DNA from 4 places in the Pseudoxanthobacter soli DSM 19599 genome. Region 2 is predicted to be linked to each of the others. Evidence: riboswitches for the same ligand, from Rfam matches in the RefSeq annotation. Region 2 holds a riboswitch; each other region holds the start of a gene.
The links. Region 2 has a riboswitch for thiamine pyrophosphate ahead of thiB (thiamine ABC transporter substrate binding subunit). Riboswitches for the same ligand answer to the same signal wherever they lie in the genome.
Positions count from the first base shown of each region.

Region 1: linked by a shared signal. The riboswitch ahead of BUF17_RS19675 (ABC transporter permease) and the one ahead of thiB (thiamine ABC transporter substrate binding subunit) in region 2 are both predicted to bind thiamine pyrophosphate.
Region 3: linked by a shared signal. The riboswitch ahead of thiM (hydroxyethylthiazole kinase) and the one ahead of thiB (thiamine ABC transporter substrate binding subunit) in region 2 are both predicted to bind thiamine pyrophosphate.
Region 4: linked by a shared signal. The riboswitch ahead of thiO (glycine oxidase ThiO) and the one ahead of thiB (thiamine ABC transporter substrate binding subunit) in region 2 are both predicted to bind thiamine pyrophosphate.

Region 1 is NZ_FRXO01000012.1:59,612-64,627, forward strand. Features, by position in the region: gene BUF17_RS19670 (GAF domain-containing protein) at 1-503, opposite strand, end outside; TPP riboswitch at 831-933, shown strand; gene BUF17_RS19675 (ABC transporter permease) at 1,094-1,840, shown strand; gene BUF17_RS19680 (ABC transporter substrate-binding protein) at 2,010-2,921, shown strand; gene BUF17_RS19685 (sensor histidine kinase) at 2,974-4,449, opposite strand; gene BUF17_RS19690 (response regulator) at 4,684-5,016, opposite strand, start outside.
Region 2 is NZ_FRXO01000004.1:282,840-287,855, reverse strand. Features, by position in the region: gene BUF17_RS11535 (ABC transporter permease subunit) at 1-295, opposite strand, end outside; gene thiB (thiamine ABC transporter substrate binding subunit) at 336-1,370, opposite strand; TPP riboswitch at 1,501-1,602, opposite strand; gene BUF17_RS11525 (TerC family protein) at 1,955-2,632, shown strand; gene BUF17_RS11520 (ribbon-helix-helix domain-containing protein) at 2,664-3,035, opposite strand; gene BUF17_RS11515 (DJ-1/PfpI family protein) at 3,134-3,739, opposite strand; gene BUF17_RS11510 (AGE family epimerase/isomerase) at 4,013-5,016, shown strand, end outside.
Region 3 is NZ_FRXO01000001.1:555,927-560,942, reverse strand. Features, by position in the region: gene BUF17_RS02375 (bifunctional diguanylate cyclase/phosphodiesterase) at 1-1,041, opposite strand, end outside; gene thiM (hydroxyethylthiazole kinase) at 1,365-2,234, opposite strand; TPP riboswitch at 2,290-2,407, opposite strand; gene gltX (glutamate--tRNA ligase) at 2,645-4,024, shown strand; gene BUF17_RS02360 (DUF2865 domain-containing protein) at 3,987-5,016, opposite strand, start outside.
Region 4 is NZ_FRXO01000012.1:6,431-11,446, reverse strand. Features, by position in the region: gene repA (plasmid partitioning protein RepA) at 1-437, opposite strand, end outside; gene BUF17_RS19490 (thiamine phosphate synthase) at 1,400-2,020, opposite strand; gene BUF17_RS19485 (thiazole synthase) at 2,017-2,799, opposite strand; gene thiS (sulfur carrier protein ThiS) at 2,804-3,004, opposite strand; gene thiO (glycine oxidase ThiO) at 3,001-3,996, opposite strand; TPP riboswitch at 4,159-4,259, opposite strand; gene BUF17_RS19470 (APC family permease) at 4,489-5,016, opposite strand, start outside.

The DNA.
Region 1 (5,016 bases), on a different contig from region 2:
TTCTCGTCCCAGATCGGCGCCACCGTGCAGCTGAGGCCGATATTGCGGGTGAGGAAGTGCTGGTCGCGATGGATTGTCAGCGCCCGGCCCTCGGCGAGGCAGGTGCCGACGCCGTTGGTGCCCTCGCTCGCCTCGCTCCACACCATGCCGGTCCAGAGGCCCGAGGCGCGGAAATCGGCATCGTCGCCCGGCACCCCGCGCCGGTCGAGCGGAACGCCGTCGCGGTCGGTTAGAAGCACGCAGCAGCCCGCCTCGCCGACCGACTGGAACAGCCGGTCGAGGGTGTTCTGCGCGAGCCTGACCAGCGGCTCGACCCGCTCGAGCGCCACGCGGAATTCGGCGTGGCTCAGCTGATGCGGCGGCTGGTCCTGTTCGGGGTCGAGGCCGTATTTCGTCAGCGACCGCGACCAGGACGCGGCAACGGCCGATTTCGCCGCGGACGCCGGATTGCGCAGCGTCGAATAGACCTGCTCGGCGTGGCGCGCGTCGTGTGTTCCCACCATGTTCACCCGCCTTTTTGTTGTTCGGTCGCGGTGCGCCGCCCAGGGGGCGAACGCAGGTTCGATGTCGCGGCCGTCATGCGGTCCGCCATCATCCGGCGGGTTTGTGGCGGAAGTCAATGCGGGCGGCGCTCAACTTTCGTTTGAGCGCACGATCCACGCGCGTGCAGGGGCGTGCCGGGCGCCGGGATGCAAGGCTGACGCCACGTTGTGGAGCGAGACTGGGCCAATGGCAGGCGAGACAGGCTCCCGATCGGCGGCCGCGGACGGCGGTCCACGGCGAAACGGCCCCCGGCGCATTGACGCCCGGCATCGGCGCGATATTGTGGTCGGTAATCCGAGGGGCGCGCCGGGCGGCGCTGAGACGGCGGTGAGCCGAACCCTTGAACCTGATCCGGGTCATGCCGGCGTAGGGACGGAGCGAGGCCATAGGCCTTCCCCCACGTTTTCCTGTCGTCGCCAAGACCGCGCTGGTCGCAGTCGCCATGGAACTCCCCATGGACTGCGCGGGGAGAACGGGCTTGGACGAGGCCTTGCCGATGGAAGACACCGCGCCGCGGCGCAGGCGCGTGCGGCGCCCGCTTGGCGCCACGATGGCGGTGGTGCGCGATGTCTGCGGCGGGCTCGCGGCCGTGGTCGCGATCTGGCAGGCCGCGATCTGGCTGTTCCAGCCGCCGGGCTACATGCTGCCGGCGCCGGCCGACGTGATCGCGGTGCTGGTCGAGCGGCACGACATGCTCCTGCGCAATGCCGCGGTCACGCTTGCCGAAGCGCTGCTCGGGCTCCTGTTCGGGACGCTGGCGGGGGCGGCGGCGGCGATCGGCATGGCGGCCTCGCCCATCGCGAACCGGCTCGCGTGGCCGCTGCTCCTGGTGCTGCAGGCGATCCCGGTGTTCGCCATCGCGCCGCTTCTGGTGGTGTGGTTCGGGTTCGGGCTGGCGTCGAAAGTGGTGATGACCTCGCTCGTCATCTTCTTCCCCGTGACCTCCGCCTTCGCCGACGGCATCCGCCGCACCGATCCGTTCCTGCTCGACGCCTGCGCGCTGACGGCGGCGACGCGGTGGCAGACGCTGATGGCGGTGCGGGTGCCGATGGCGCTGCCGGGATTCATCTCCGGCCTCAGGGTCGCCGCGCCGCTGGCGCCGCTCGCCGCGGTGGTGGGCGAGTGGGTCGGGGCGGCGAGCGGGCTCGGCTTCCTGATGATCCAGGCCAATGCCCGCATGCAGACGGGCGACGTGTTCGCCGCCCTGTTCATTCTCGCCGTTCTCACGCTGGCGCTGCGCGCCTGCGTGGATGCGGCGACCGCCCGTCTCGTGCCCTGGCAGCGTGAAGCGCCATGAGCGGGCGGCAGGACGATCCCGCGGACGGCCCGCGGATCGCCGGGCATCCCCTCCGCCCCGGCCGTGGCGCCACGCCGCGCCCGGGCGGGCGGCGAGTCCACCGGTTATAGCGTCGAGTTGAGAAGGAGAAGCACCCTTGATGCGCGCTTTCGCCCTTGCCGTCGGTCTGATGATGGCCGGCCTTACCGCCACCCCGGCCGCCGCGGCCGACAAGCTGACGGTTCTGCTGGAGTGGTTCGTCAACCCGGACCACGCGCCGCTGATCATCGCCGAGCAGCTCGGCATGTTCGAGAAGGCCGGGCTCGACGTCGCGCTCGTGCCGCCGACCGATCCCGCGGCGCCGCCGCGCCTGATCGCCGCCAAGCAGGCGGACGTGGCGATCCACTACGAGCCGAGCCTGTTCCTCGACGTCGATGCGGGCCTGCCGCTGATCCGGTTCGGATCGCTCGTCGAAACGCCGCTCAACACGCTGACGGTGCTCGAAGGCGGGCCGATCCAGAAGCTCTCGGACCTGCGCGGCAAGCGGATCGGGTTCTCCGTCGCCGGGTTCGAGGACGCGCTCCTGCAGACGATGCTGAGCTCGGCCGGGCTGACGAAGTCCGACGTCGAGCTCGTCAACGTCAATTTCTCGCTCTCGCCGGCGCTGATCTCCGGGCGTGTCGATGCCACCATCGGCGGCTATCGCAATTTCGAGCTGACGCAGATGCGGCAGGAAGGCCATCCCGGCCGGGCGTTCTACCCGGAGGAGCACGGGGTGCCGCCCTATGAGGAGCTGATCTTCGTCACCCACCGCGATCTCGCCAGCGACAACCGGCTGCCGCGGTTCCTCGCGGCGGTGGAACAGGCCTCGCTCTACATCACCAACCATCCGCAGGATGCGTGGCAGCTGTTCATCAAGGCCTATCCGGATCTCAACAACGACCTGAACAAGCAGGCGTTCTTCGACACGATCCCGCGCTTCGCCAAGCGGCCGGGCGCCATCGATCTCGGCGCCTACCAGCGGTTCGGGACGTTCCTGAAAGAGCAGGGCCTGATCAAGACGGTGCCGGCCGTCGGCCAGATCGCCGTCTCGGTGCGATAGGCGTCGAGGCGGTCCGCCGTTTTCCCGGCCGGCAGTCGCCGGCCGGCTCTCCTCAGACCGTTTCCTCCGGCGCGAGCTGCGTCAGCGGGAAACGCAGCCGCCATTCCAGCCCGCCCGGCAGAAGGTCGAGATCGGCGGTGCCGTCGACGGCGCGCGGCACCAGCCGCTCCAGCATCACCCGGCCGAAGCCCTTGCGGCCGAGATCGATGACGGTCGGGCCGTGCTCCTCCTGCCAGACGACCTCGAACAGCGGACGCTCGCCGTCCGTTATGCGCTGCCATGCGACGCGCACGCGGCCGGCGGGCACCGACAGCGCGCCATATTTCGAGGCGTTGGTGGCGAGTTCGTGCAGCGCGAGGCCGACATTCTGGGCCGCTTCCGGGCTCAGCAGCGCATTTTCACCCTCGATCACCACCCGTTCGCCGCTGCCCTCGATCACGTGGCCGAGCTGGGTGTCGACGAGTTCGCGCAGCGAGGCGCCGTGCCAGCCGCTGTCGACGAGGAGGTCCAGGCTGCCGGCGAGCGCACGCAGCCGGGCCGAGAAGCGGATGACGAACGTGCCGACATCGTCGACGGTGCGGGCGGTCTGGCGGGCGATACCCTGCACGACCGCGAGCAGGTTCTTGGAGCGATGCGTCAGCTCGCGCATCATCACCTTGAGCTGGCGCTGGTGCTCCTTGTGGGCCGTCACGTCGATGGCGACGCAGACGAGGCCCGAGATCGCGCCGTCCTCATAGAGCGGCTCGACCCGCAGGTCGTACCAGTGGATCTTCTCGCCGATCCGCAACGAGGCTTCCACCGTCTCCGGAACGCCCGTTTCGAGCACGGTGCGCTTGACCGGGTTGATGATGGTGGACGTGAGATCCGGCAGGCTTTCCGTGTCGGTGAAGCCGATGAAGTCGTCCACCTTCATGCCGTGCGGCGGATTGCACATCCACGAATAACGCAGGTCGCGATCGGTGGTGTAGACGGTGATCGGCGAGCCTTCGAGCGCGAGTTCGAAGCGTTTGGTCGCAGCCGACAGCTCACGCGTGCGTGCTTCGACGCGCGATTCGAGGTCGGCGTTGAGCGCGGTCAGGCGCTCGACGAGAAGGCGCCGCTCGCTGGCGTCGGCCTCAAGGCGGCTGTTGGCCGCGGCGAGTTCGGCGGGCGAGGGCAGTCGCAGAAGCCTGGGCAGCGCGATCCAGAGCGCCGCAGCGGCCGCAAGCGAGAGGAGCGCCGTCGCGGCCTTCACGATTCCGGCGGCGGCGTACCACGGGAACCAGAGCGTCAGGAAGTCGCCTAGGTGCGCAAGCGCGCTGGCGCCGATGAAAGCCGCGAACAGCCAGCCGATGCGGCGGCGCGTCGGGTCTAGATCGCGCGAGCGGTGCACGAAGATCAGGATCGCGACCGGGATGGCGATATAGGCCACGGCCATGACGAGGTCGGAGATCGCATGCAGGGCGACGAGATCGGGCCTCCAGAGCAGACAATAGCCGTAGGGCACAAGAGACGCCGCCCCGAGGACGTCGGTCAGGAAGGGAGGCATGCAAGCCGTCTCCGTTTACGCGCCCGTGCCGGCCGGGTTTGAACCACCGACCCGGCCAGCACCGGCAGCGTGTTGAATCGCGAGAATCGAACCGAGAACGGCGGGCATAAGACCCGCGCGCCTTATACGCGGCGGGTGGGCGTCTGGATCACTGCGAGCGAGCGTGGTCTGCGATTTTCCCCTCCGGTCTTCCCCGAACCTTGCCGTGTACGCGTTCGACCTGCACTCAACGTCTCAACTCTCGACTGCGATCCGCGAAGCGGCGGTTCCAAAGAACAGCGCCTGGCTGACCACCGCCTTCACCATCTCTTCGCGGAACGGCTTGGCGATCAGGAACGACGGTTCCGGCCGTTCGCCCGTCAGCAGCGATTCCGGATAGGCCGTGATGAACACGACCGGCACGTCGAACGACTGCAGGATCTCGTTCACCGCATCGAGGCCCGAGCTGCCGTCGGCAAGCCGGATATCGGCCAGCACCAGGCCCGGACGCTCGCTGCGCGCAATTGCGACGGCTTCGGTGTGGGTGCGGGCGTTGCCGACGATGTGATGCCCGAGCCCTTCCATCAG
Region 2 (5,016 bases):
GGTTCAGGATCGCCAGCAGAACCCGCCGGCCCGGAAACCGGCTGCGCCGGGCGAGAGCCAGCGCCAGCGCCGCGCCGAGCGCAAGCGACAGCACCGTTGAAAGCGTCGCCTGCATCAGCGTGAAGCGGACGATGTCGCTGACATAGCCCCACGGCAGCGACGGCAGGTCGCCCCCGGCCGCTGAGATGAGGCCGACGATCGCCGACGCCATGATGCCGATCACGACGGCCAGCGCCGCGATACCGGGCAGCAGCATCACGCCGGCGCCGCGGATTCGGACGGCACGGGCTGTCATGGGGCGACCGGACGGGCCGGAAATGGGCAGAGCGCCGCGTTCACTGACCCATCGCCGTCAGCCAGCCGTCGAGCCAAGTGCGCCGCTTCGCCGCCACCTCGGCGGGGTCGGGCAGGAAGCTCTTGGTCGGCTTCGGCAGGTCCTTGAAGGAGGCCGGCAACCCGCCTTCTTGAAGTTTCGCCGGATACATCCAGTTGGTTTCCGGAATGGCGGACTGGAAGGCAGGCGTCAGCATGAAGGCGAGGAAGGACTTCGCCAGATCCGGCTGACGGGAGCTTGCGACGACGGCTGCGGTCTCGACCTGCAGCACGTGGCCTTCGGGGAAGATCGCGGCTTTGTATTTGTCGGTCTTGTCCGCGGAGATGTGGTAGGCCGGAGAGGTCTGATAGCTCAGCACCATGTCGGCCTCGCCCTTCAGGAACAGGCCGTAGGCTTCCGACCAGCCCTTGGTGACGGTGACGATCTTCGGCTTCAGCTGCTTCCAGACGTCGTCGGCCTTGTCGCCGTAGATCGCCCGGACCCACAGCAGCAGCCCGAGGCCCGGCGAAGACGTGCGCGGGTCCTCGATCACGAGCGACGGAGCGTTCGGCGCGGTGAGATCAGCGAAACTCTTGGGCGGATTTTTCAGCTTTTCGGAATCGTAGACGAACGCGAACCAGCCCCAGTCGAACGGAACGAACGTGTCGTCCGTCCAGGGCACCGGAAGGTCGAGGCCGGAAACGGCGAGGCCAGACGGGGCGAACAGCCCGGTCTTGCGGGCTTCGTCGGCCATGTTGGTATCGAGGCCGAGCACGACGTCGGCCTTCGTCGAAGCGCCTTCGAGCTTGAGGCGCGTCAGCATCGCGCCCGCATCCTCGATCGCCACCCATTCAAGGGTGCAGCCGCAGGTTTCCTCGAAACGCTTCTTCACGATCGGCCCCGGCCCCCATTCGGCGGCGAAGCTGTCGTAGGTGTAGACCGTGAGCGTCGGCTTCTCCGCTGCGGCGGCCTCGCTCGCGAGAGGCAGGGCGGAGGCGAAGGCGCCGAGGGCGAGAGAGCCCGCAAGAGCGGCGCTGATGAAGCGGCGTGTGAGCATAGACGTTCATCCTGCTGGCAAAACGGGCAAATCTGGCTCGTTCGGCGCATCGGCCAATCCGTCGGCACGGCGTCACGACGATTGGTCGTTCGGCCGAGGCGACAGTTGGCGCGATGAGGGGATGGGCGTGTCAACGCCGTCATCTCGATCCCTCCGCCGGTACGATCCGGATCAGGTTCGACGGGTTGGCTTGCACGCCTCTCAGCCCATTCGGGCACCCCGCGAGACAAGGTCGACGTTAGCCACCGCCCGGCGCGGATGCAATCGGTTTGGTGCGGACGGAAGGTGGGCGCGACACCGGGCTGCGTTCGCCGCCGCCCGGCATCGGCTGGTGAAGAGAGGCCGGCGGCCCGAAGCGCCCTCTCGTTCCATACGGCCCTACGGTCAGCGGGCATGTCGTCATCTCGCCGTATCGCGCCGTTCGTATGGAAAAGGAGGGAACCCCACCGCCTTGCAATCATGACGGGACGGGTTTAAGCCCGGAACATTCAGCATTTCCGGGGCGTTCTGTCCGGAAGTCGCCATCTGACGTTCTCCCGACCCCGCCTGCCTCGTTCACTCCCGAAAGCGAGAGACGTACCCCCGTGGAAATCTTCACCGGATTGTTCGAGCCTGCGGCTTTGACCGCTCTGGTGCAGGTGCTGCTGATCGACGTGGTGCTTGCGGGCGACAATGCCGTCGTCGTCGGCCTCGCCGCAGCGGGGTTGCCACGCGAGCAGCGCCTCAAGGTCATCCTGGTCGGCATTCTTGCCGCGACGGCTCTGCGCATCGTGTTCGCCTCCATCGCCGTGCACCTGCTTGCCGTCATCGGCCTGCTGCTGGCGGGCGGCATTCTGCTGCTCTGGGTGTGCTGGAAGATGTGGCGCGAGATCCGCGCCGACCACGAGGCGGAAAAGGCCGCGATCGCCGACGACGCGGAGGCGGAGGAGACGGTCGTCTTCGCCGGCAAGGGCAAGGAGGGCGGGAAGCCCCGGAAGACCTTCGGCCAGGCCGTGACGCAGATCATCGTCGCCGACGTTTCGATGTCGCTCGACAACGTGCTCGCCGTCGCCGGGGCCGCTCGCGAGCATCCGGGCGTGCTGATCATCGGCCTTGCGCTGTCTGTGGCGCTGATGGGGCTCGCGGCTTCGCTGATCGCCTCGATGCTGTCCCGCTTCCGCTGGATTTCCTATGTCGGCCTCGCCATCGTCCTCTACATCGCGCTCAAGATGATTTACGAAGGCTCGCTCGAGGTTCTCCAGCATCTGCCTGCGGTGACCTGAGGGCTCATCGCCGGCCGCGAGGGGACGCGCATCAGGCGCTTTCCCGCTCGCTCACGAGCGCGCGGGCGGCGTTCTCCCGGGCGAGGATACGTTCCGCATCGAGGCTGCGGATGGGTACTGCGCGGTTCGAGGGCACCTCTCCGGCGAGTTGCAGCGCGAGATAGCGTCCACAGCACACCCGCAGGAACGAGGCAAAGTTCTCGATCTCGCCCTCGCTCGCCAGCTCGTCATAGAGCCGGGAGACGAGCTGTCCGAGCGACAGCCCGTCGCGACGGGCGATCTCTTCCAGCGTCGTCCAGTAGAAGTCCTCAAGGCGAATGCTTGTGGAAACGCCGCTGAGGCGTATCGAGCGCGTGCGATTGCGCCACAGAGCTGGATCGGCTCCGACGAACAGACGGCACATGGCGTTCCATCCTCCCGGCTCTTGCTTTTCGGGCGATGATAGCACGCCGCGGGCCGGTCCGCCCGCCGTTCCTGTCCGGCGGGCGGATGCGGCGTTTGTCAGGCGGCGGCGAGCACCTTGTCGGCGTGCTCGATGTGCGTGCCGAGAACGGTGAGGAACTGGCCGATCCACGCCGGATGCGCCGGCCACGCAGGAGCCGTGACGAGATTGCCGTCCGTCACCGCGCCGTCGATGGCGATATCGGCATAGGTGCCGCCGGCGAGTTCCACTTCCGGGCGGCAGGCCGGGTAGGCCGAGCAGGTGCGACCTTCCAGCACCTTCGCCGCAGCGAGCAGTTGCGGGCCATGGCAGATGGCGGCGACGGGCTTGCCTGCGTCGAAGAAATGGCGCACCGCGGCGATCACCCCGGCGTCGAGGCGGAGATATTCCGGTGCCCGCCCGCCCGGGATGACAAGCGCGTCGTAGTCCTCGAGCGTGATGTCGGAAAACGTTGCGTTCAGCGTGAAGCGGTGACCGGGCTTCTCGCTATAGGTCTGCTGGCCTTCGAAATCGTGGATGGCGGTCGCGACCCAGTCGCCCTTCTTCTTGCCCGGGCAGACGGCATCGACCTTGTGGCCGACGGCGAGCAACGCCTGGAACGGCACCATGGTCTCATAGTCTTCGGTGAAATCGCCGACGATCATCAGAATGCGCTTGGCAGCCATCTCGCGTCTCCTTGTTCTTGGCACGCCTCGCTCGGGCCGCGCCTGGAACGCAGGCCGGCGGGCGCGTCTCTCTAGGGTGACGACTATACCATCCGAGATCGGCGGGGCGGGTGTTAGCCCGTTGTTGCGGGAGCGCTGCCACTGGACCGCAGCCTCGCAAGGCCCTATTCCAGAAGCGAATTGAACGATGACAGGAGCGCGCCGCCGCCACTCCCTCGCGGGGATGCGGCTGCCGGCGACGTTCCGCGAACCCGAGTGGGAGGGGACAGGGCAATGCCCGATTTCGCGTCGCCGGATTTCCTGAAATCGCATATCCGCCAGTGCCTCGATTTCTATTTCCCCGTTGCGATCGACCGGGAAAAGGGTGGCTTCTTCAACGCCTTCCTGATCGACGGCACCATCTACGACCGCGAGACCAAGCATCTCGTCGGCATGTCGCGCATGACCTACAACGCTGCGATCGGGTTCGAGCTTTTCGGCGACGAGATGCTGCGCGATGCCGTGCGCCACGGGCTGAACTTCCTGGAAACGGTCCTTCGCGACCCTGTTTCGCGCGGCTACGGGTGGGTCGCGAAGTGCGATACCGTCGCCGATCCCTCGCTCAAGGCCTATGGCCACGCCTTCGTGCTGCTGGCCCATGCCACCGCCGCCCGCAAGATCGTGCCTGATGCCTGCCTGCGCGATGTCGCGGCGCTGATCGAGTCCCGCTTCATCGAGGGGCCGCAACAACTCGCCATCGAGGGTTTCGATGCCGGCTGGACGAACCCGGACAGCTATCGCGGCCAGAACGCCAACATGCACCTGTGCGAGGCGATGATCGCCGCCTATGAGGCAACCGGAAGCCGGCCGTTCCTCGACCGTGCGATCCACATCGCCAACAAGATCGCCATCGAGTTTCCCGCGGCTCACGGCGGCTTCATTCACGAGCACTTCACGTCCGACTGGGCGGTGGACCCGGATGCCGCGAAGCGCGCCAACGACCATACCTTCCGGCCGGAAGGCTTCCAGCCCGGCCATCATGCCGAATGGGCGAAGCTGCTGCTGACGCTCTACCGGCTCACGGGGGAAGACCGCTTCAAGACGCGGGCGGCCGAGATCTTCGACCTCGCCGTCACGCCGTTCTGGGACGAGGATCGGGGCGGTTTCTATTACACGTTCGACGAGAATCTCGTTCCGATCGACCGCGACAAATATCACTGGCTGCCGTCCGAATCCTTCTCGGCCGCCTATCTGCTCTACAAGGCCACGGGCGAACAGCGTTATCTCGACTGGTACGA
Region 3 (5,016 bases), on a different contig from region 2:
GACGATGACGATCACGAGGCTGCCGCCAAGGATCAGGACGGTAAGAATGCCGATCGCGCGGGCCGGCGCCTCGACGGAGGCGAGCGGCGTCACGTTGACCACGAACCAGCCGATGTTCGCCGCCTCGGCATAGGCGACGATGGCACGTTGGCCGTCGATAAAGGCTTCCGTCGCCGGCTCATCTCCGGAAATCGCATCTATGACCGCTTGAGGCGCGGGTTGACCGATCCTCGTGCCGTCCGCTGCAAACAGCACGACGCCGTCGCGCGCCACCACCAGCAGGGTGCCGGGATTGCGACTGTTCGCTGTACGCAGATGCTGAAAAAGTTCGTCGGCGCTGAGATGGACGATGAGCGCGCCGATCATGTCGCCACCGGCGGAAGGAAGGGACTTGTCGGGACTGCCGGACGGTCCGATCGCGTGCACGGCGATGCCGAACGTCACGACCGAGGGATCCCCACCCGGCACCGTGTCCGCCCCCAGCCAACGGATGCTCGGATCTCCGTCCCGGATCGCCAGCAGCATGCGGTCGCGCTCGGCCCGGCCCGGCGCCCCATTCTTAGGCGGGGCACCGACGCGGAAATAGTTGCCCTGCGTATCGATCACGTCGATCGCCACGATGCCGCGCAGCGCGAGATAGCCGGAGAGGGCGTCGCGGATGGTTTCCTGAACGAGGGCGGGTCTGGGAGCGCCTTCCTCCGCCGGAGGCAGCGCCGCCAGCATGGTGCGGACGTCGGCAATGCCGGCGATCGCGGTGACGAGCCGCTCGACCTCGTTGACCTGGAGCGTGAGGAAATCGGCTTCGGAGGCCAGCGTGGCGCGCAAGTTCCGCGCCGTGAGGTCACGGATGGTGCTGCTCGCGACGTGATAGGACATCACGCCCTGAACGCAGAGCGGCGCGACGCTGAGCAGAATCACGAACAGGGCGAAATTGGCGGCAAGCGAACCGGCGAAGCGACGCTCTTGACGCGGACCGTCGCCTCCGCCGGCACGTTGGCGCGCGGCATCGGCCGATCCGAGTTCGGATAACGTCTTCTTCATGCTTCGCGCCCGCCCAAACGCACCTCTGGGAAGCCCAGCGGCGAGGGGCGGGATCGTTCAACGCGATCCGACCGACTCGCGCCGCAAGCCGGCCTTCCACCACGACCGGTTGCCACGCATCCCACTTATCCTCTCCGGCGAACCATATCAGCCTGAGAGAATTAAGGAACACCGATAAAGGCGTTTATTACTGGCAGAAATTGCAGCCGGCTTCGGCCGCGCCAGTCGCCGGGCGCGTGCTGAAAAGGCAAAGGCGGCGAGCGCCGGCTTCGGCCGGCGACAGGCCTTCGGGACCTTCTACGGCACGCGAATGCCCGGGGGCATCAGCCGGTGGCGGACACCACGGCGATCCGGGCGCGGGCATCCAGCACCTCCGGCGTGATGCTCCAGAGCGCATCGTGCAGGTGGACGGCGAAGCTGCCGGGGCCCCGAGGGGGCTCGCCGGGGCCGACGTCAGCGGCGATCTCACCGGCGACCGCGATCAGCGTCATCGCGCCCACGGCCGCCTCCAGAGGGGCGATGCCAGCGCCGAGGAAGGCGCCGATCAGCGCCGTCGCGGTGCAGCCCGTGCCGGTCACGCGCGTCAGCATTTCCACGCCGTTGGAGAGTTCCACCCGCCGGGTGCCGTCGGTGACGATATCGACGGGGCCGGAAATCACCACGACTGCGCCAAGGCGGCGCGCGAGGGCATCCGCATGGCCGGCGGCGTCGGCGACGCCGTGTGCCGCGTCGACACCTCGCCCGGCGACGCCGCCCGCGGCGGCGGCAAGGATCTCGGAGGCGTTGCCGCGCACAACGGCCGGCCGCTCTGCGAGCAGGGCGGAAACGGCCTCACGGCGGAAGGCCGTGGCGCCGCCGGCGACCGGATCGAGCACCCACGGCCGCCCTGCCGCGACGGCGGCACGGACCGAGCTGATCATCGCCGCGAGCCAGGGAGCGGAAAGGGTGCCGATATTGACCACCAGCGCGGAGGCGATCGCCGCAAATTCCGGCGCCTCCTCGGGCGCGTGCAGCATGGCGGGCGCGGCTCCGGCAGCGAGCAGCGCATTGGCCGTCGGGGTCATCACGACATAGTTGGTGATGTTGTGAACGAGCGGTGCCGCCGCCCGCATCCGCGCAAGCGCCTCGCCGGGGCTGAGCGAGAGCGGCGCGACGGTGGGCTCGCCGGATGGCGAAAGGATATCGCCGGACATGGGTCGTCTCCTCGTTGGCCGGCTGAGGAGACGGTGCGGCGCGCCACCCTGAGAGGCCGGTGCCGACGGGCCGCTCCCTTCGCCGGCATGATCCGGATCAGGTTCGATGGGTGTGATCTCAGCCGTCGCGGCGTTCCCGATGGAAGGCGGCGACGGCACCCCAGGCCGATCCTTGAGCATAGACCATCGGCCGGTGAAAGACGACGCGGATGAAAGCCGGCCCGCCCCGGTGCCCGGCACTTATCCCCGGTCCGTCCGCTTTGCCCCCGGCCGAAGCGTCCGGCATCGCAGCGGGTGAGACCCGTCGTGGCGGCGAACTCGTCCGTTCCCGCCTGCCGCGCGGCGGGCTATATAGCGGCGCGCCCCGTCAACGACATCACGGCCGGGCCTGGGACGAGAGCTGAGAGACGATGACACCCACGGTACGCTTTGCGCCTTCCCCGACAGGCTACCTCCATCTCGGCAATGCCCGCACCGCGCTGATCAACTATCTGTTTGCACGGCGCAACGGCGGACGCTTCATCCTGCGTCTCGACGATACCGACCGGGAGCGCTCGACCGCGGCCTTCGCCGACGCCATTCTGGAAGACCTGGCCTGGCTCGGGATCGAGCCCGATGCCGTCGTCCGGCAATCCGACCGCTTCGGGCGCTACGATCAGGTTGCCGAAGACCTGCGGCGCTCCGGTGCGCTCTACGACTGCTACGAGACGGCCGAGGAACTCGACTATCGCCGCAAGCGCCTGCGAGCGCGCGGCCTGCCGCCGGTCTACGACCGCGCCGCGCTGGCGCTGACGAACGACGACCGCGCCCGCCTGAAGGCGGAAGGCCGTTCGCCGCACTGGCGTTTCCTGCTGCCCGACGCCGTGGCCGGATCGGCAAAAGGAACGACCGGCGCAGATGATGCAAGCGTGGTGTCCTGGACCGATCTCGTGCGCGGGCCGACGAGCGTCGACCTGCGTTCGCTATCGGACCCGGTGCTGGTGCGCGCCGACGGTTCCTATCTCTACACGCTGCCGTCCGTCATCGACGACATCGACCTCGGGATCACGCATGTCATCCGCGGCGAGGACCACGTCACCAATACGGCGGTTCAGATCGCGCTGTTCCAGGCGCTCGGCGGGCCGGTGCCGTCGTTCGGGCATCACAATCTTCTCGTGCTCGCCGACGGCAGTGCCATGTCGAAGCGCACCGGAACCCTGTCGCTGCGCAGCCTTCGGGCGGAAGGCTACGAGCCCATGGCCGTCGCCTCGCTCGCAGTGCTGGTCGGGACGTCGGAGGCGGTCGAGGCGGTTGCCTCACTCGACGACCTCGCCGGCCGCGTCGACCTCGCGCATATCTCCCGCGCTCCGGCGCGGTTCGATCCGAGCGATATCGCCGGGACCAACGCTGAACTGGTCCACGCCATGGACTATGAGGCGGCCCGGCCCCGCCTGGACACGCTCGATGCCGATCTCGGGCCGGCATTCTGGGAGGCGATCCGCGCCAACCTCACCGTCGTCGCCGATGCCGAGGCATGGCGGGACGTGGTGCGGGGGCCGCTCGCGAAGCCGGCGGGCGACGCGCAGGATGCGGCGTTTCTGGCCGCGGCGAGGGATCTGCTGCCGCCCGAACCGTGGGACGCGGCGAGTTTCCGCGCCTGGACCCAGGCGGTTTCCGCTGCCACGGGCAAGCGCGGCAAGGCTCTGTTCCATCCGCTTCGCGTGGCGATGACCGGGCGCGAGGACGGCCCCGAGCTCGCCAAGCTGATGCCGCTCATTGGGTTTGAAGAAATGTCGGCCCGACTGTCCTGACGCGGAGCGGCGGCTTGCTGATCGCCGGCTTTGCCGGTGCCGCCGGTTCAGCTGACGACGCTGACGCAGAGGCCGCTGCGGCATCCGCGGGTGCGGCGCCATCGACGACGGCCGGATCCGCAGCGGTGACGGCGGCCGTTCCCGGCTGGGCCACGTCGACGACGCCTGTCGGCCGGCTCATGTTGTCGGGAGCGGCAGCGTCCGCGGAGCAGCTGCAACCCGGGATGCGCCCGTCGCGGAAGCGGAAGGCCGCCGGCAGCTGATTGTAGGGCTGCCCGTCCTGCAGCGAGACGATCTCGGCGGCAGGATCACCGTTGCGCTGAACGTAAAGCGACACCGGGCTCGCCGGGCACGTCTTCTCGCACGCCGCCTGATCGCGGGTGAAATCGGTCTCGGCCGATGCGCGGCCGATCTGGAAATAGTAGCCGTCGCAACCGCGCACGCAATAGGTCCGGTAGGTCTCGACATTGGCCGCCGGCGCGGCCGGGGTCGCCGGAACGGCGGCGACGGCGGGCTGCGCGGGTGTTTTCGGCGTCAGCACGCGGGGACGGTTGCCGCCCTTGTCGGGTTGCTGCGGCTCGGCCTGCTTGGTGCCGCCGAAGATCGGAAAAAGCTGCTTGAGGAAGCTGCCGGGATCAGACCCGGAGCCCCCCTCTGTGAGGGCGACGATGCGACCGTTCTGGTTGACGTAGCGGGTGCGGGTGTTGTCGGAGTTCGCCGTCCCGCCCTTGACCGCGCCGGATTTGGCCGCAGGCGCCGCTGCGGTGCTGCAGTTCTGCGCGGCATACTGGCGGCGCAGCGCCTCCAGCCGCTGCTGGTCCTTGGCGGCGGCGGCCTGGTAGATCTGCCGGCCGATGGACGTGCAGTCCGCCGCCGTCGCCGTCGCCACTGAACCCGGCACGAGGCCGCTGACGGCGAGCGACCCGGCGAGCAGGCCCGTTGCCGCGAGGTGCCTGCCAACGCGCGGCACGGCCATGAGGCGGCGAAGATAT
Region 4 (5,016 bases), on a different contig from region 2:
CGATAGCCGTTCAGCGCGAGATATTGCGCGAGATGCGCCGCGGTCGTGGTCTTTCCGCTGCCGCCCTTGAAATTGACGACGGTGATGACCTGGAGATGCTCGCCGGCCTCGCGCCGCGGCAGGTAGCGGCGATCTGCCTTGCCGGCCTCGGCGAGATAGGCGCGCAGAGCGTGGATATCTTCGATCGAATAGGAACGCCGTCCGGAGGGGCCGACTTCAGGCTGAGGCCCCTTCCCTTCCAGCGACAGATGGCGCAAATATCCGTCGTTGACGCCGATCAGCTTCGCAGCTTCGCCCGACGTGAACTTGCGCAGCGTCTTGCGGGCGGAAGGCGGAAACAGTTGCAGCCGGTGGGCCTGGAGCTTGGCCGAAAGCTCGCGCGCGTGATCGCCGATCAACGCATGGATCGCAGTCGGCTGGTCTGAGACGGTACGCATCGCGCTGGCCACGGGCTTCTTCTCGACGGTTCACAATCGTATCTACGCTTTCGGGCGCAAGGCGCTCTTCAAGCCGTGTCTAATACGCCCGATTCTGATGCGATGTGCAAGGACCAAGAAGTTAACGAAAGATTAACGGTCCAGCAGCAGTCCAGTGGACAACGTCAAAGGTGATGGTCGCGTCCGAATCGGGCGAGTGGTTATCCCGCCGCGCGCTAAGATTCGACGCATCTGGAAGAAGTCGACTCGGGGCTTTACCGATTCGGATCTTGGCGGGGCGATTCGGAAGCAATGCACCGCAGGCAGAACAGCTGATCGGCGCAGTTCACCCCGTGAACGGGGTGCTCAATACATGAGTCACCCTCGGTTTCACAAGATGCGCGTCGCTACATTGATGGTGTTCGCCGCTCGGCGGCCATCGATGCGGGGCATCTCATCCGCGGCGCCGCCCGCCGGGCCGGGCAACCCCCACGCGGCAGTATGGAGATCAGCCGGGTGTCACGATCGGGCCCCCCGGTAACCGTATCGACATCTTCATGCGTTTTATTCGGGTGAGTATCCCAGGACGCCTGAACTCGCGCGCGGTCGATCCGACAGGGTGCGCTGATACTGCACTGCTGGCCCTCTTACGGTGAAATCGCATCTGCCGGTGTGACGCAATCAAACCATCAGATATATTGGCAGTGAGGTCCGCCCTGTTTCCGGAACAATGACTTGCGGAAAAGGCGTTTCCGCGCCGCGAGGCGCTGCAAGGCCGGGATGAGAGGCGTCTCTGCCTCTGGCACTCCGGGTGCGGCCTCCGTCACCGGTGCCGCGCAGCTCGGGAGTTGCCGGCCGGCAACCGGGCTGATGCGGAGGGTCACGGGCCGGCTCGGATGCCCCGAAGCATGACCCATCCTCGTTGCAGGATCCGGTCCGACGGGTCCAGTTGCCGGCCGGCAACCGGCGCGGCGGGTGACGGGTCAACGGCGAGATATGCCCGCAGGGCGGGTCCGCGAAATCCAGTCCTGACAACGCGTTGCCGGATCCGGGCTCGTAACGATGTCCGTGACGACGGCGACGCTCGTCGCCCCCGCCTGGAGGCACGCCCCTGCCCTCTCCACGGTGATGCCGCCGATGGCGACGAGCGGCAGGTCTCCGATCACCCGCCGCCACGTCGCGATCCGGTCGATGCCTTGGGGAACCCATGGCATCGCCTTGAGCCGCGTCGGGAAAATCGGCCCGAGCGCGACATAGGCCGGGTTGACCGAAAGCGCTCGGTCGAGTTCGTCATGGGTGTGCGTGCTGACGCCGACGGCAATGCCGGCACGGCGTAGCGCCGGCACATCCGCGCCGTCGAGATCCTCCTGACCAAGGTGGATGAAGTCGATGCCTTCATCGATCGCGAGACGCCAATGATCGTTGAGAACGAGCCTGGCTCCGGCGGCCCGGCAGAGATCGCGGGCACGCCGGACCTCGTCGCGCAGATCAGGCGCCGAGGCATCCTTGATGCGCAGCTGCACCAGCTTGATTCCGGCGGGCAGGAGGCCCGCGATCCAGGCGGCGCTGTCGACGACGGGATAGAACGGATCGAGCGGCATCATGCGAGCACCGGCCGGCCGAGCAGGGGCGTCGAGGGCGCGGCCATGTCGCGCGGCTCGATCGGATCGGCTTCATAGGCCGCGCGCCCGGCCTCGACGGCGAGTGCGAACGCGCGCGCCATGGTCACGGGTTCACCGGACTTCGCGACGGCGGTGTTGACGAGGACGGCGTCGTAGCCGAGTTCCATCGCTGAGCACGCATGAGACGGGAGGCCGATGCCCGCGTCGACGACGAGCGGGATGTCCGGGAAGTGGGCGCGCAGCGCCCGCAGGCCGAACGGATTGCCGAGGCCCCGACCCGAGCCGATCGGCGAGCCCCAAGGCATCAGCACGCGGCATCCGGCCTCGACCAGCTTCTCGGCCACGACCAGATCCTCCGTGGTGTAGGGGAAAATCTCGAATCCGTCGGCCGCCAGGATGCGGGCCGCCTCGACGAGCGCGAACGGATCCGGCTGCAGGGTGTCTGTTTCGCCGATCACCTCCAACTTGATCCACGACGTGCCGAACAGTTCCCGGGCCATTTGAGCCGTCGTCACCGCCTCCTGCGCGGAATGGCAGCCGGCCGTGTTCGGCAGAACGCGCACCCCGAGATCCCGGATCAGCGACCAGAATGCCTCGCCCGCCCGCGCGCCGCCGGCTTCGCGCCGCAGCGAGACCGTCACGATGCCAGCCTGCGCCGCGCGCACGGACTCTGCGAGGACGGCCGGGGAGGGATATTGCGCCGTGCCGAGCATCAGCCGGGACGGCAACGAAACGCCGTAGACGGTGAACGGGTGTGACATCGGTTTATCCTCCCTGGCGCGGGGTTACGATTTCGACCTTGTCGCCATCCGCGAGCGGACGAGCCGGGCGCTGTGCCGCGGGCACGAAGCGGCCGTTCAGGGCGGTCGCGACCGTCTGGTCGCCGTAATCGAGTTCGGCGAGGGCATCGGCGAGGGTGCCGGCGACGATCTCGACCGGCTCGCCGTTGATGAACACCGTCTTCATTCGTGATCCTCCCAGGGTTCGCCGTAGGCTGCGGCCACGGCGCGCCGGGCGCACCAGGGCGACAGCAGGAAGCCGTGCCGGTAAAGGCCATTGATCCGGATCGTGCGCCCGTCGACATCGACCGCGGGCAGATTGTCGGGGTAGGCGGGTCGGACGTCCGTTCCGACTTCGACGATCTCTGCCTCTCCGAAGGCGGGATGAAGCGCGAAGGCGCCGCCGAGAAGCTCCATCATCGAGCGCGCCGTTATGCGGCCCCGCTCCTCGCTTTCGATCATGGTGGCCCCGATCATGAACAGGCCGTCCGCCCGGGGCACGACATAAAGCGGCATCCGCGGGTGTAGCAGGCGGACGGGCCGGGATAGACGGACCTCGGTGCTGCGGACGAGCAGCATCTCGCCCTTGACGCCGCGCAGCGCCGACGCGGGCGTTAAAGGCGGGCGCTGCTCCCGCGCGGCGAACCCACGGCAGTCGAAGATGCGGTCGGCGTCGATCGCGAAATCGGTGACGTCCGTGTCGAACCGGATCGGCACGCCGGCCTCGGCGAGGCGGCGGGCGAGCGCGGCGAGGGCACGACGTGGATCGAGATGACCCTCGTGCGGAAAATGGAGGCCGCGGGAAAAGCGGCCGGCGAGGGCCGGCTCGAGGGTGGCGATGGCGTCCGGCCCCACCATGTCGAAGCCCGACGTGCGCCGTGAGAAGCGCTCCAGTTCGGCGCCGTCGCGTGCAGGCGCGACGACGAGCGTGCCCGCAGCCACCGTCTCCGGAAAGCGCTCCCGCCACCATGCCAGAGCGGCAAGGCCACGGCGAAGGACGGCCTCGTCGGCGCTTTCCCGCTCGCACCAGGGTGCGAGCATGCCGCCGGCGAACCAGGAGCACGAGCGCGCGCCGAGATGGCTGCCGCGGTCGACCACCTCGACGGTCGCCCCGCGCTCGACCAGCGACAGCGCGGTCGTGAGCCCGGCGACGCCGGCCCCGACGACGAGACATCTCATCGCCGGGACCCCCGGCTTTGTGGCGTCGAGGCCGATGGCCTTATCGATCGGAGATCGGGCGGCAGGGCAGGGGTGAGCATGGGCGGGCATCCCTCGAAACGGATCGGACGGATCCGGGACGACGATGCCGATGACGATTGGAGGGGCTCTCGTGGCGACCGTTCAGGCCGTGGTTCCCGTCCCTTCGCCGGCATGACCCGGATCAGGTTCGAAGGGTTCGGCCAATGCCGTCTCAGCCCAAGCGGGCGCCCCTCGGAACAGTGGGACGTTAGCACGCCGGCTTCTTTGCCAACAAGGTCCGGCCGGCGGTCGGTTACGGACCTGGCGACGGGGGAGGGCAGGGGCCGTCCCCGCCCTTTCTTGGCTGCAGCGGCGACATCGTCACCGCTATTGCGATTCACCCGGCGGAGAAGGCCTCCGCCGGGCCCGAAAGCGGCAATTGATAGAAGGGATAACCCATTGATTTGAAAAAGCTATGGAAGAGCCTGGCCTTCAGCCGGTTCCTGGTTCGGCGCCGGCATCCAACTGAGCGGCCTCGGGCGTGAGCCAAGCCGACCGATAGGACCAGACGTAGAACCCGAGTGAGACGACCGTGACGGCTACGAACGAGCCCATCTCGGAGAGAAGGCCGAGACCGCCGAATCGCGGGCTTCCGACATAGGAGATCGCCGCCATCGTGACGAGATAGGCGGGAAACCACGCGCCGGCTTTCAGCTGCCGGCCGATATCGTGAAAACCGGTCTTGGCCTCGTAATAGATCCAGAAGCCCAGCCCCGCGACGATGATGAAGATGACCTCTCCGGTCAGGGGCCACGAAGACCAGTAGAGCAGCAACGACACCGCGACGAAGGTCACGGGCGCGAGCACGCCCGCGAACGGCAGCCGGACCGGCCGTACGGCACTCGGGGCGAGCCGTCGCAGCGAGATGAACGCGACCGGCGCGCAAAGGTACCCGATGACGTAGCCGACCGAGATGACCGCGGCGAGTTCGTCCCAGCTCGGAAAGACCCAGAGACACGC